DNA from 2 places in the Alishewanella maricola genome. Region 1 is predicted to be linked to the other one. Evidence: predicted binding sites of a transcription regulator. Region 1 holds the regulator's gene; the other holds the start of a gene.

What was found. Region 1 encodes FliA, which starts transcription of late flagellar genes. Its sites were predicted from a motif close to CTAAAGNTNNNNNNNNNNNNGCCGATA; they were not measured.
Region 2: a site for FliA is predicted at 3,445-3,471, ahead of JAO78_RS11905 (VC2046/SO_2500 family protein). Genes of this name have one in related genera too.

Annotation. Positions count from the first base shown of each region.
Region 1 covers NZ_JAEINI020000010.1:58,971-66,177, reverse strand. Annotated here, with positions in the region: gene JAO78_RS13280 (chemotaxis protein CheA) at 1-1,641, opposite strand, end outside; gene JAO78_RS13275 (protein phosphatase CheZ) at 1,657-2,409, opposite strand; gene cheY (chemotaxis response regulator CheY) at 2,436-2,819, opposite strand; gene JAO78_RS13265 (RNA polymerase sigma factor FliA) at 2,862-3,581, opposite strand; gene JAO78_RS13260 (MinD/ParA family protein) at 3,590-4,456, opposite strand; gene flhF (flagellar biosynthesis GTPase FlhF) at 4,449-5,873, opposite strand; gene flhA (flagellar biosynthesis protein FlhA) at 5,883-7,207, opposite strand, start outside.
Region 2 covers NZ_JAEINI020000007.1:134,483-141,689, reverse strand. Annotated here, with positions in the region: gene JAO78_RS11920 (GGDEF domain-containing protein) at 1-1,712, opposite strand, end outside; gene JAO78_RS11915 (SulA-like leucine-rich domain-containing protein) at 1,865-2,299, shown strand; gene JAO78_RS11910 (YchJ family protein) at 2,448-2,924, shown strand; gene JAO78_RS11905 (VC2046/SO_2500 family protein) at 2,937-3,413, opposite strand; tRNA gene JAO78_RS11900 (tRNA-Tyr) at 3,522-3,606, shown strand; gene deoC (deoxyribose-phosphate aldolase) at 3,948-4,679, opposite strand; gene JAO78_RS11890 (M48 family metallopeptidase) at 4,915-5,622, opposite strand; gene xthA (exodeoxyribonuclease III) at 5,720-6,535, shown strand; gene yfbV (terminus macrodomain insulation protein YfbV) at 6,564-7,004, opposite strand.

The sequences.
Region 1 (7,207 bases):
ATGCACGGTACCGTTCAGTTGAGTGATCTTGGTTTTCACCACATCCATGCCGACACCGCGACCAGATATATCTGAAATCTGCTCTTTAGTTGAAAAGCCGGGTGCAAAAATCAAATTAAAGGCATCGGTATCCGACATTCTGGCGGCCGCATCGGTATCAATAACACCGCGTTTAATGGCTATACCTTTGAGTTTTTCTGGATCCATACCGGCACCATCATCTTGAATGGTCAACAGAATATGGTCCCCAGCTTGGGTAGCCGCTAATTTCACAATACCGGTCCGTGCCTTACCTGCAGCTGCACGGACATCAGGCATTTCAATCCCGTGGTCAACCGAGTTGCGCACCAAATGCACTAACGGATCGGCTAAGGCTTCCACCAAGTTTTTATCTAAATCGGTTTCTTCACCTTCAAGGATTAGATCGATATCTTTTTTCAAAGAGCGTGCTAAATCACGCACCACACGAGGGAAACGACCAAACACCTTCTTAATGGGCTGCATGCGCGTTTTCATCACCGCACCTTGAATATCCGCAGTGACCACGTCAAGGTTGGCAATCGCCTTAGTCATTTCTTCGTTTTGCGTTGAGCTGGATAAGCTTACCAAACGATTGCGCACCAACACTAATTCACCAACCATATTCATGATTTGATCTAGGCGTTTAGTATCGACTCGTACCGTTGTTTCAGCGGCAGCGGCAGCTGCAGCCGGCGGTGCGCCTTTATCCGCTGGCGTTGCCACAACTGGTGCAGCCGTTGCGGCAGGCGTTTGCGGTGTTGTTACCGGTGCAGGTGGAACTGGACGCTCCGTAGCTTTAGCCGCCGGGGGTGTCACTGGCGCTTTGCCTTTGCCATGCAATTGATCTAATAAGGCTTCAAACTCGTCGTCAGTAATTTCGTCATCTTTTGGCGCAGCAGCTTTTGGCTTGACGGGTTCAGCTTCTGCAGGAGCTTTAGCTGGAGTGTCGGTGTTAAAACTGCCTTTACCATGTAACTGGTCTAACAGGTTTTCAAATTCGTCATCGGTAATGTCATCAGACATATCAGCGCCAAGATCAGCACTCGTTTTCGCAGTAGGCGCACTATCACGACCAGGGGCACCGCTGCCATGCAGCTCATCAAGCATACGCTCGAATTCTGCTTCAGAAATACTGTCGATATCACCCGCATCTTCAATTTCTGCAGCCGCTTGAGCCGTTGCGGCTGGCGGCGCTGACACTACTGGCGCTTCAGCGACCGGATCTGCAGCGGCAGGTTCACTGTAGTGATGCAGTGCCGCTAATAAATCAGCCGCCGCTGGCGTTAACGGTTGCCGACCTTTGACTTCGGTAAACATACTGTTGACCGAATCGAGCGCTTGCAAGATCACGTCCATCAATTCTGGCGTTACCGAGCGTTTGCCTGTTCGTAAAATATCAAATACGTTTTCCGCGCCATGGCAGACATCAACTAATTCGGTTAGCGATAAAAACCCCGCCCCGCCCTTCACCGTGTGAAAACCACGGAAAATCGCATTAAGTAGCGGCGCGTCATCTGGGTTATTTTCTAACTCAACTAACTGTTCTTGCAGCAACTCCAAAATTTCACCGGCTTCTACCAGAAAATCCTGAAGAATATCCTCGTCCATATCAAAGCTCATCTGCAGACACCTCAGTTAAAACCCTAAGCTAGACAGTAAGTCGTCGACATCGTCCTGACCATTTACTACATCTGCACGCTCAGCGGCATCAATAATCGGACCTTCGGCAGCAACCAACGTTTTAGTTTTACTTTTTGCGGGTTGTTGTTCCAGAAATTGCGAACTGGATTTACCAAAAGCAGTAACAAGACCGATAAGGCTTTCTTCGACTTCTCGTACTAGTTCAATCACACGGCGAAGAATTTGCCCAGTAAGATCTTGAAAATCTTGCGCCATCAAAACGTCAGTTAACAAGCTGTTTAGACGTAATGATTCGCTCGAGGTTTTTTGTAAAAAACCATCAATATTATGACAAAGCGCTTTAAATTCAGCTAAGGGCAAATCGCGCTGCATCAACTTTTGCCATTGCGGCATTAATTGCCCAAGTTGTTTAGTGATCTCATCGGCAATCGGTAAACAAGATTCTACGGCATCCATGGTACGGTTAGCGGCTTGCTCTGTCATATCAATAACATGGTTTAAGCGCTTTTTCGCATCAGGAATATCTTCTTGCAATATATTGCTAAGAGCTGGATCAAATCGAAAGTTTTTTAAGGAATCGTGCAGTTGTCGGGTAATTTTACCGACCTCAGCAAATAGCTCAGATGAGCCAGGCGTACCTAGCTGTTGCACCAGTTGATTAGCAACTTCTTGCTCACCAATCTCCAGTAGCTGAACGAGTTCTTTTGCTTGTTCAAGCGTAATTAATGGGACCTTAGTCACAGGCATGGCTTTACTCCTTGGCAAGAAACGGTTTAACCGATCCGCTCAAATACTTTCGCCAGCTTTTCCTGTAAGGTTGCAGCAGTAAAAGGTTTGACGATGTAACCATTAACGCCAGCTTGAGCTGCCGCGATGATTTGTTCTTTTTTAGCTTCAGCCGTTACCATCATCACCGGAATGTGCTTCAGCTTAGCATCGGCTCGAATTGCTCTTAGCAAATCGATACCTTGCATACCCGGCATATTCCAATCTGTGACCACGAAGTCAAAATCTCCGCCTTGTAACATAGGTAAAGCCGTGCTGCCATCATCTGCTTCTGAAATATTTGTAAAGCCTAGATCGCGCAACAGATTTTTGATGATGCGTCTCATAGTAGAAAAGTCATCTACCACAAGGATTTTCATATTTTTATTCAAAGTCCCCTCCGAAGAGAAAGTCATCCAGATAATATGGATGCATTACAACCAAGCCTGCATTCGGCCTTTTAAACGCACCAATGCCTGACTATGAATCTGACTGATACGAGACTCGCTAACATCCAGCACCGCCCCGATCTCTTTTAAGTTTAGTTCTTCATTATAATAAAGCGACAGCACTAACGCTTCTCGCTCTGGTAAACTGCTGATGGTTTTGGCAAGTGCATCGTTAAAGGCGCTGTTAGCTTGATGCTGATATAACTGATCGGTATCGCTATCATCAGCAGTGACCAACACGTCTTCAGAAATACCAAGGTCTTCAATACCAATAATTCGACCCGAGCTAACATCACTAAGCATATGATGATATTCATCTAATGAGATAGCAAGTTTTTCTGCGACTTCATAATCTTTTACGTCACGGCCCAACTCAGCTTCTAGCTCGGCGATGGTGTCGGCAATTAAACGGGAATTACGATGCACTGAACGCGGCGTCCAATCGCCGCGACGAATTTCGTCTAGCATGGCGCCGCGAATACGAATGCCTGCAAAGGTTTCAAAACTCGCGCCTTTGCTACCATCGAAATTTTTCGCAGCTTCAATTAAACCGATCATCCCAGATTGAATTAAGTCATCGACTTGCACACTGGCCGGCAAACGGGCCAATAAGTGATAGGCAATACGTTTGACCAGCGGAGCTTGTCGCTCCACTAACTGTTGCATGTGGTCTACGCCACCATAAGCGGCAAGCTTACTGTTCACAGAACCCCCTAATCAGACTGTGGCTGTACTAACTGCTCCAGAAAAAACTCCAGATGCCCAGATGCACTGCCTGGCAACGGCCATTTCACGGCTTTAAGCGCTAAGGTTTTAATTGCCATACTCGCCGGTGTTGTTGGGAAGGCTTCAATAAAAGCTTTCTGTTTGCGCGCAGCTTTGCGCACGTTTTCATCCTGTGGCACGGTGGCCACTAATTCTAAACTGACATCAAGAAATCGATCAGTGACACGAGTCAGTTTAGCAAATAATTCTTGGCCTTCTTTTAGGCTGCGCACCATATTCGCTACAATTTTAAATTTATCGACGCCATGGTCGCGACTTAAAATCTTCATTAAAGCATAAGCATCGGTAATGGAAGAGGGTTCATCACATACGACCATTAAGACATCTTGCGAGGCACGAGAGAAACTAAGCACCATATCGGAGATACCCGCGGCGGTATCAACTAGTAACACATCAATAGGTGTGTGTAATTCACTGAAGGCACGAATTAAACTAGCATGTTCTACCGGAGAAAGCTCCGTCATATTTTGACTACCGGAGGTGGCAGGCACAATTTTAATACCGTAAGGCCCCTCTACTAAAATATCGTCTAAAGTAGCCGATCCAGCAAGGACATGGGATAAATTTTTATCGACGCGCAAACCCAACATCACGTCGCAATTGGCTAAACCGAGATCGGCATCAAGTACTAAAACCTTTTTCCCCAGCTGGGCCAGCGCCATAGCCAGATTCAATGTAACGTTGGTTTTACCCACGCCACCTTTACCGCCGGTTATGGAAATCACTTTTACCATCTGTTTCTTCATTTTTCTAAGGCCACTGGCTTGATCATCGGCTAATACATCTTTAGGCATAGGCAACTGCTACCTGCGTTGTGTCGTCTTGATACCATTGATGGCGGTTATCACTGTGTTGTTGACGTAACTGCTCCGCTTCTTTTACTAAATCGGCCGCGTCAGCAATCCGAATATCTTCTGGCACACGTTGGCCATGTGTTAGGTAACTGACCGGCAAGGCATTTTGTAATGCCACATTGATCACTTCACCTAAACTTAAACATTCATCCAATTTGGTGAAAATACAACCTGATAAGCCAATGCGTTTAAATTGTTGCACACTTTCTTGCATCACGCGCGCCTGAGCTGTGGCTGACAATACCAGATAACTTTTTATTTTAACACGAGAATTATGGACCAATGACGCAAGTTTCTCGGCTAAACGCACATCGCGTTGACTCATGCCGGCAGTATCAATTAAGACCAGTTTACGCTGTTGTAGCTGATTCAACAATATCGCCAGCTCTTCGCTATCTTTCGCCTGTTTAACTGGGCAACCGATAATGCGGCCAAATGTCGCCAGTTGTTCAAAAGCACCAATCCGAAAACAATCTGTGGTAATTAAAGCCACTTGATCAACACCGTGTCGTTTGGCAAAACCCGCGGCAAGTTTGGCTACGGTGGTGGTTTTACCTACACCTGTTGGGCCGACTAAGGCAATAACCCCGCCTCGACGCAAAATATCATCATTTGTGGTATTTAACTGCCCTGTGAGTAATTCTAGCGCAGTATTCCATGCAGCAGCGGCATTTAAATCATCGGGCATGAAACAGGCTAACTGATCAGCGATTTGCTCAGACAAGCCCATTTGTTGCAAATTTTCAATCACAAGTGCCCGCACGGGCTCGCGCCGAGCTAAATCTTGCCACATTAAACCCGAGACTTGATGCTGCAGTAATTGTCGCATCGACAGCATCTCAGTTTGCATTTGTGCGAACTGTTGCTGCATTAATTGTGCTTGAGCTTGCTGGGCTTGACTAATTTCTTGCCATTGTGCTGACTGAGCTTGAGTATTGCCAGAATTTTGACGTTCAAATTGTGGGGCTTTTTGTAACGCGGGCTCAGCAACCTTTTGCTTGGTTAGTGCCGCTGCGGGGGCTTGCGGCTCCCGACCTTGTTGCTTAATCATTTGTCTGGCGAGTAAGGCGCGTAATGAATCTGCTGGATCCGCTTCTGGCTCGTCATCAACACTGACACTAAAGCGAGGCTCGGCGCGTGCACTGGCACTTGCTACCGTTTCTGCAGTATTAGAAGCCTGTAATGGCGTGGCTTGGCGAGGTGTTGCTGCTGGGGCTTCTGCATCAATCGCCGCAACAATTTCAACACCACCAGCGACTTTTTTATTAGATAAAATAATTGCATCGGCGCCGAGGAACTCTTTGACTTCTGCCAGGGCGCTGCGCATATCTTTGGCAACAAAGCGTTTAATTTTCATGAGTTACTCCTAATTCTGCTGACCGATTACACTAACGATTCGAATTTGTTTGTCATCGGGGATCTCTTGATATGACAACACTCGTAGTCCTGGGATAGTGTATTTCACGAATCGTGCCATGACTGAGCGTAAAATTCCTGACGTCAGCATAATGGCACTTTCACCGGTCAACTCTTGGTTTTGATGCGCTTCTTGTAATGACTGCTGAATGCGATCGGCTAACCCGGGTTCAATACCTGCGCCATCGTTACCCGCAGCCTGCATGGATTGATGCAACATTTGTTCAAGCTCAGGCGCAAAAGTAATCACCGGGATCTCAGGTTTACTGCCCACCACCTCTTGCACAATAAGCCGACGTAAAGAAATACGACAAGCCGCAGTTAACACATCAACATCCTGACTTTTCGCGCCATATTCCACCAAAGTTTGTACAATTGTGCGCATATCACGAATTGGCACACCCTCGTGTAATAAGTTTTGCAGCACTTTTACTACGGTTGTCAGTGGCAGTGTTTCAGGGACTAAGCCTTCCACTAGCTTAGGTGAGTGCTTGGCCAGCATATCTAACAAATTCTGTACTTCTTCATGGCCTAATAAACTGGCGGCATGATTCGTTAAAATTTGGCTAAGATGCGTGGCAACAACGGTGGCCGCATCGACCACGGTATAACCTAGTGTTTGAGCATGTTCACGCTGATCTTTACTAATCCACACCGCATCCAAGCCAAATGCCGGATCTTTGGTGGCAATACCTTTTACCGTACCAAACACTTGGCCAGGGTTAATGGCTAACTCATTATCGTGGCGTAATTCCCCCTCACCATTTGTTACGCCCATCAGGGCCACCCGGTAGCTGTTCGGCTCTAAATCAAGGTTGTCGCGAATATGGACTGGCGGTACCAAAAAGCCCAACTCTTGTGATAACTTTTTACGTACGCCTTTAATCCGATTTAACAACTCGCCGCCCTGGGCTTTATCCACAAGCGGGATCAAACGATAACCCACTTCTAAACCAATGGTATCAACGCCATGCACATCGTCCCAACCGATCTCTTTCACAGTTTGTGATTCAGGCTTAGGTTGGCCAGCCGTAGCTGCGCGCGGTTGCAAGGCTGTCGCTTTTTCGCTGGCCAGTTTTTTGATATACCAAGCTACGCCGCCCAATAACGCTGCTAAGGATAAGAATGAAAAGTGTGGCATGCCGGGCACAATACCCATTAACGTCATCACGCCAGCGGCGACAAACAACACATGGGTGTTATCACCCAACTGACTAGTCATTTGCTTGCCCAGATCGCCTTCTTTGTTTTGGCGGGTGACGATAATGGCAGTAC
Region 2 (7,207 bases), on a different contig from region 1:
AGCGCGTTACCACCCATTTGTTTAGCATTAAACTTAGCTGAAGTGCTCAAAGCCGCCACATCATGATGTGTATGACATAAAGTAGGATCAGGAAAAGCCACGCCAATAGACAATGACAGCATAGGATAAAAACAAGAGTCGCCCATTCTATTTAAAGCATGGATCCCTTGTTGTTGCACATGTTCAGGTTCATAGTGAACCAAAATACGTACAGCAAATTCATCCAAAATCGCCTGACACAGTGGCTCAATAACAACAGTATCACTGACCAGCACAAAATCATCCCCTCCTATATGGCCAACGAAACACGCTACCCCTTGGGCATTTTGCTGGATAATCTCGGCTAACATCTGCAATACCGCATCACCTTTACTATAACCATAGATATCGTTGTAGGGTTTAAAGTGATTTAGATCTAAGTAAGCTACGGCAAACACACTCCCCTTAGATAACCATTTATCAATCTCTAAATATATAGGCACATTACCGGGCAAAAAGGTCAATGGATTTGCGTAACGTGCAAGCTGGAGTTTCTCTTCGCTGACTTTTTTTAATAATTGCCGTACCGAACCTAAACCTAAATAATGACCATGACGACAAATAATGAAATACCAACTTGCGGCACTGTATTCATTTTCAGCAACAATTTTACTTACATCATCGAGACTAGAGTCTGCATCGACAATGACTGCGTTAGTATTCATGATCTGACCAATCGTTTTTCGTTCATGTAACGCTCGACCAAAATGTTGTGAGAAAAGCGCTTGCAGCTCCGAACGACACACTAAACCGACAGGCCTGTTATTACTTACCACAGCCAGCGTTTGCAATCTGGCATCTTGCTCAAAAAGCGTGGCCACTTGTAACGCGGTTAGCGATGTTGATATCGGTGCAATATCAATCAGCAGCGAAAGAACACTATGTTGGCTGGGTAATGGAGGTTTCGCCCCCATGATGACTTTACTACTGATTTGCGTTAAAAAAGAGACTTGCGGGCGCCCTAGCAGATAACCTTGACCAAAGTCGGCTCCAAGTTCTTTACATTGCAAGAGCTCTTCTTCCGTTTCAATCCCTTCTGCAATAATTAATGAACCCGTTGCTTTTGCCAAACTGATAATATTTTTTACAAATGATTTTTTGGTTGGATCGCGATAAATCTCACTAATAAAGTATCGATCAATTTTAACAAAGTCAGGTTGCAACTCTGACCAAAGTTTTAAACCCGAAAAGCCACTCCCTAAATCATCAATGGCAATTAAAAAACCCAGATCACGATAATGATTTACAGCCTTAATCAGTAAGCTAGCATCTTCAACTTGGTATTGCTCAGAAATCTCAATCACGACTTGTGACGGATCTAAACCTGCTTGTTGCAACATGCTTTTGGTTAGCCCACTAGGATGATCAGCAGTAAGTAACAGCAAGGGGTTCACGTTTAAAAATAATTTACCGCAAACAGCAGCACAAGCAAAAGCCGCAATACTCAGCTCTCGACACAGCAGTTCTAACTCGGCTAAAGCATTACAAGAAAGCGCAGTTTTAAAAAGTTGCAACGGCGAATGCAGCAGGCTGTTCGATGGGCCACGAATTAACGCCTCATAACCGAAGATCTGCGCCGAATTTAAAGCAACTATAGGTTGAAATAGCGGTTGTAGCGCTCGGGCCTGCAAAATACTTTTTAGCTCAGTACAAGACTGTTCTGAAGTTGCCATACATCAAATCCAAAATTAACAACAATGAAAAGAATATGCAGGTTGTATGACAGCGATATGACTAAAAAAACAAACACAAAACACTTGCTTTTTATTTGAACAAAAACTACTGTATAAGCGTACACTGTATAAATAACCAGTTAGAGGTTTACATGCTTATCACCACCAAAATTTTACAATCCAATACCCCATCTCGTGCCAGCAAAACGTTAAACACGAGTCATACTGGATCAATACCGCCACTCACCTTATTACAGCGCAATAACACTGAACTTCAACTCTTAAAATTGTTACAGCAACACCGCGATGTGGACGGCTGGATTGTATTAATTGCACCGAAAGTGAAACCTAATAAAAATTTTTGGGCAAGCTGCCAGATCCCTCTAGAAAAAATCTTAATGATTCATCCGCACCAGGTTAAGGATTTAGCGAAAACGGTACAACGCGCGATAAACAGTGCTAGCTGTAAAGTTGTGTTGCATGGTGGTGAATTAACTGATGAGGAAGCAACGCAATTAGCGCAATTAGCAGAGAAGCAGCAAACTGCGTTGTATCCCTTAACACAGGCAATGGTGAAACAACATTAAAACTCTATATCAGTGACAAGTGACAAGTGACATACTTTATCTAAGCTATGCATCACAATACTTAACAAAAAACGATAAATCATCAATAAAGTGAAACACCCTGAGCTGGCTTAGGGGTAAACTAGCACGCATTAATGTGGAGATAACGATGCTGTGTTATTGCTGTTCAAAAAAACCGTTTATTGAATGCTGTGCCCCTTATGTATTAGAAGGTGAATTAGCACCAAATTGTGAAGCCCTAATGCGTTCACGTTACACGGCCTATTGTCTTGGTCAGATTGACTATGTTTACCAGACTACGCATCCAACACAACGTTCAGCTGAATTGATAGAAGAAATTCAACAGTTTGCTGATAGTGTGCATTTTTTTAAGTTAGCGATCAGCGAGAGCAACCAGAATATGCATAAAGGTGAAGTAAGTTTCAAAGCCTACTTTATTATCGATAACACCGTTGAAGTGATCACAGAACAATCATTTTTTGAATTTATTGATAAATGGTATTACCACAGTGGCAAACTGTCAGCCACACCAAGCCATAAGTTAAAACGTAATGAGCTTTGCCCGTGTGGTTCATTGATAAAAGTGAAACATTGTCAAACTCATCTAATAAGCGGTCAAGCATAAGATCAAGAAGCACTAAAGCGGTAAAGGGTTAGCATTCAGTTCTTGCAGCATTTCATATAACACGGTTTCGTCCCCTTCTTGGATCGGTGGTTCCTTGCCACTTAGACGACGTATAGCATGCTGATCTAAATTACTCATCAAGCGACCATCTAATTTTTTGGCATCATCTTTTCTAACCCAAGGCTCAGGGGTTAAAGCGCTTTGTAATTTCAATTGGCGTAAACTCGTTTGCGCAGATCGATTAAGTTGCGCTAACACAGCCGCATCAGTTTCTTGCCATGCAAAACTACGGCGTTGACGCACAGATAATTGCTGATAGAGCGTTGCGTTAACCTCAACGCTTTTAGGTAATGGCGTATAAAAAGCCGCCATTTCTTGTACCGCCGGAGACAACACCGCTAACCACAACGCAAAATCAGCACGATGCTGTTGTTGCAGTGCTTGGTTAAGCGTTGTACCCAGTTGCCATTCGTTAATGATTGCTTGCATTATCTACACTTTTTAGCCTAACTGTTTGCTTTATCGGCAAACAGTCAAAAAACTTTAGTAAAGTGCTTTACTTAAAAACTGAATTTGATAATATGCGCCTGCACTTGTGGAGGGGTTCCCGAGTGGCCAAAGGGATCAGACTGTAAATCTGCCGGCACTGCCTTCGAAGGTTCGAATCCTTCCCCCTCCACCATCTCTCTTTATGCCTAATTTCTTCAATTTAAATCAAAACGCTTTAAAACACTCTTAGGGCAAGGTGAGAACCTTCAGCAGGTTTGACAATGCGCAGCATTGACCAGCGGAACAACGTGGCGCTTGCCTGAAAGGCGAGCAACGCAAGCAATTTCTTCTTCAGCAGCCTCTTTCCTATTCAATTCATCGTGTTATCAGCAAAAAATGCTGTTACGACTGACTCATTGTCGCGATTAATTAATACTGTCTTTATAAGCAAAAGCAAATAATGGCATAACAGCCAGTACTTGCTCGTACTTATTGATAATGACTATAACGTTGTCTTTGGTTAAAAGGCCGTAACTAACTGGCAAGTTGCTGACATAGCTCAGTTAATAAGGTACTGGCACCAATACGTAGCCCTTCGCTTTGTGCCGTTTTACCCGTCACTTGCTCATATAAACTGACTATCTCTAATGCTTGCTCAACGGTTTTGACACCACCTGATGCTTTAAATCCTACCGAGCGATCTGCGGCAGCTATACTGGTTAAGATGATTTTAGCCGCTTCCAGGGTAACGCCAACCGGCACTTTACCGGTTGATGTTTTAATAAACTCGGCACCACTATCTATAACCAATTCACTGGCTTTAGTAATTTGTTGTGCGGTTAATAGCTCACCTGATTCGATAATGATTTTTAAACACAGACCTTGGCTTGCTTCGCGCACCGCAGCTAAAAACTGAGCGACTTCGGTTTCTTTACCGCTGAGTAAGGTTTGATAAGGTAAAACACAATCAATTTCCGTCGCACTGGCTTGGCGTGCTGTAGCGATGTCTGCTAGTACGGTAGATAAGGGTTGATCGCCAGTTGGAAAGTTAACAACCGTCGCCAGTGCCACAGTTTCATTAGACTGCGTAATATGTTTACGGGCCTCGGCTAAAAATTCAGGATACACACATAATGCGGCCACCGGCGCGGGAGTTACCGGTAATTGGGCTAACCAATCGGTCATTTGACGCTGATCATCGTTATCTTGTAAGCGTGTTACATCTAAAAGTTTAAGCAGTTGCAATAAACGAAGGGGATTCATCATGGTTAGTTGCCTGTCTGTTTCATTATTATTAATTACCGTCTAATTAATCGCGGTATGCTCACCTAGTGAGGGCAGAGATTAAACTAAAATAGCGATTTAATGCAAAATCTAATAAATAATTATGCCGCAATGGAATCTTTTCATAATCAGTGGGTCTTAAAAGGTGTGTTATCCCTGGATGTATTCTCCTTTTAATCAATTTATCTTGATACCGACCTGTAAAGGTCGGTTTTTTTTATAACAACAACCGCTGATGTTGCTTTAACCACTGCTCCGCTAACCTGTAATCAGCAGAAAACTTTGTTACGCGTTGCCAAAAAGCGTTTGAATGATTCATGTGGGTTAAATGTGCTAATTCGTGCACAACAACATACTCTGCTACCCAAGTAGGCGCTTGCATCAAGCGCCAATTAAACCCTACCTCTGACAAACTATTGCAAAACCCCCATTTACGCTGCCAGTTACCAATACGGATTGCCTTTGGCTTACACCCCATAAGCTGAGCTTGAGACGCTACCGCTTGCTGAAAATACTGTTCAGCCAGAGGTACAAAATATTCTTGCAGTTGTCGATTCAGGTATAAAGCACGTCGTTCTGGCTTCACCCGCGTTGGGATCGATACTTTACACTGACGCTCCGTCATTACCACATTGGCTTTGGCCGCTAACTGCCAACAAAATGGTATCGATTGCCCTGACACTAAAATTTCATGACGATCTAACGCTGCCACGGCGCTATCAGCTTCGGCTTCCGTTCGAGCAAGGTGTAACAAGATCCATTGTTGTTTGCGCGCTAATAACGCAGAGATGAACTGACTTGAAGTGCCTTTTGGTGCTCGAATGGTCAATTGCCCTGCCTTAATGGCCAATTGCACAGAACGTCGCCGACTGTAGATGACTTGATAGTTAAAAGGCAAAGCTGTTTGCCCAGATAATATTGCCAAAGATTGCTCCGGATCCGAGTTTGTCACAGGTCGTGCTGATCTGGATTACATGGTATGATCAACAACAAGCGTTAACGGGTCTTAATTCGGATAGTGTATGAAAATAATTTCTTTTAATATTAATGGTATTCGCGCCAGGCTGCATCAACTTCAAGCATTAATTGAAAAACATCAACCTGACATTATTGGTTTACAGGAAATCAAAGTTCATGATAGTGAATTCCCATTAGCTGATGTTCAAGCAATGGGTTATCACGTTTATCATTTTGGCCAAAAAGGGCATTATGGTGTTGCCATCATGAGTAAGCAACCGGCCAGCGAAATGCAATATGGTTTTCCCGGCGATACTGAAGATGCTCAACGTCGAATGCTAATTGGACAATTCGATTTAACCGATGGCAAACGCCTAACTGTGCTAAACGGCTATTTCCCGCAGGGGGAAAACCGCGAGCACCCGATAAAATTCCCCGCCAAAACTCAGTTTTACGCTGATTTGCAACATTACCTAGAAACTTCGCATAACAGCGAAAAGGACTATGTGGCCGTAATAGGTGATATTAACATCTCGCCTATCGACTTAGATATCGGCATCGGCGAAGCCAATGCCAAACGTTGGTTACGTGAAGGTAAGACCTCTTTTTTGCCGGAAGAACGTGCTTGGCTACAACAATTGAAAGATTGGGGCTTGATTGATACTTTCCGTGCACTGCATCCAGAAACTGGCGCACAATACAGTTGGTTTGATTATCGCTCGAAGGGTTTTGATGATAATCGTGGATTACGGATAGACGTGGTTATGGCTACCCCGTTGCTGGCGGCTAAGTGTATTGAGTCAGGCATCGATTATGAACTCAGGGGTATTGAACGCCCGTCTGACCACGCCCCTGTTTGGTCAGTATTTAATTTAGCTTAGCTTGAGCCACTGTCATGAATGCGTCTTGTTAGAACCAACGGCGCATTACCGTATTGTCTAACTGCTGATAAGCCTGTTGAAGTAGTTTAGCCAGATCGAAATAGCTTTTTAACGAGCCAGGCTGGCTTTGTAATTGGCCATGCTTGATGATTTGCTCACGAATTTCGTTTCCCCAATTTATCAGCGCTGGAGGTAAACTGTTGTCAGCTCGTATGCCTAGCCAATAAAAACCCTGCAATGGTAGCGCGGCTAAAAACAACATCATGGCAATAATCTGACCGAGATGTTCTGCACCAAGCAATTTGAATTGGACTAAAGCCGTAATTACCGATAATACCGGCAAAAAATGAACGCCTTTACGCGTTAAGAAAATGACTTTATTTTCAGGGAAAATAGCATTTAATTCTGGTTTAGTCGGCCAAGTACGACTATAACGAATACCTTGGCTTAGAATACGAATCAGCTGCAATTACTCTACTCCCGTGCTGGCCTAGTTTGATAACTTTAGCATACTTTTAATTGTTCTAAACAAAATAAAAATGCCATTGAAACGTTAATGACAGACACAGTGACGCCTCAAATTTAACAAAATATAAACAACAAGATATTTAAACCAAATTGATAGCAAAAGACTGCTTTTTTTACGTTCTCTGTACTTTTTCGATCATGACA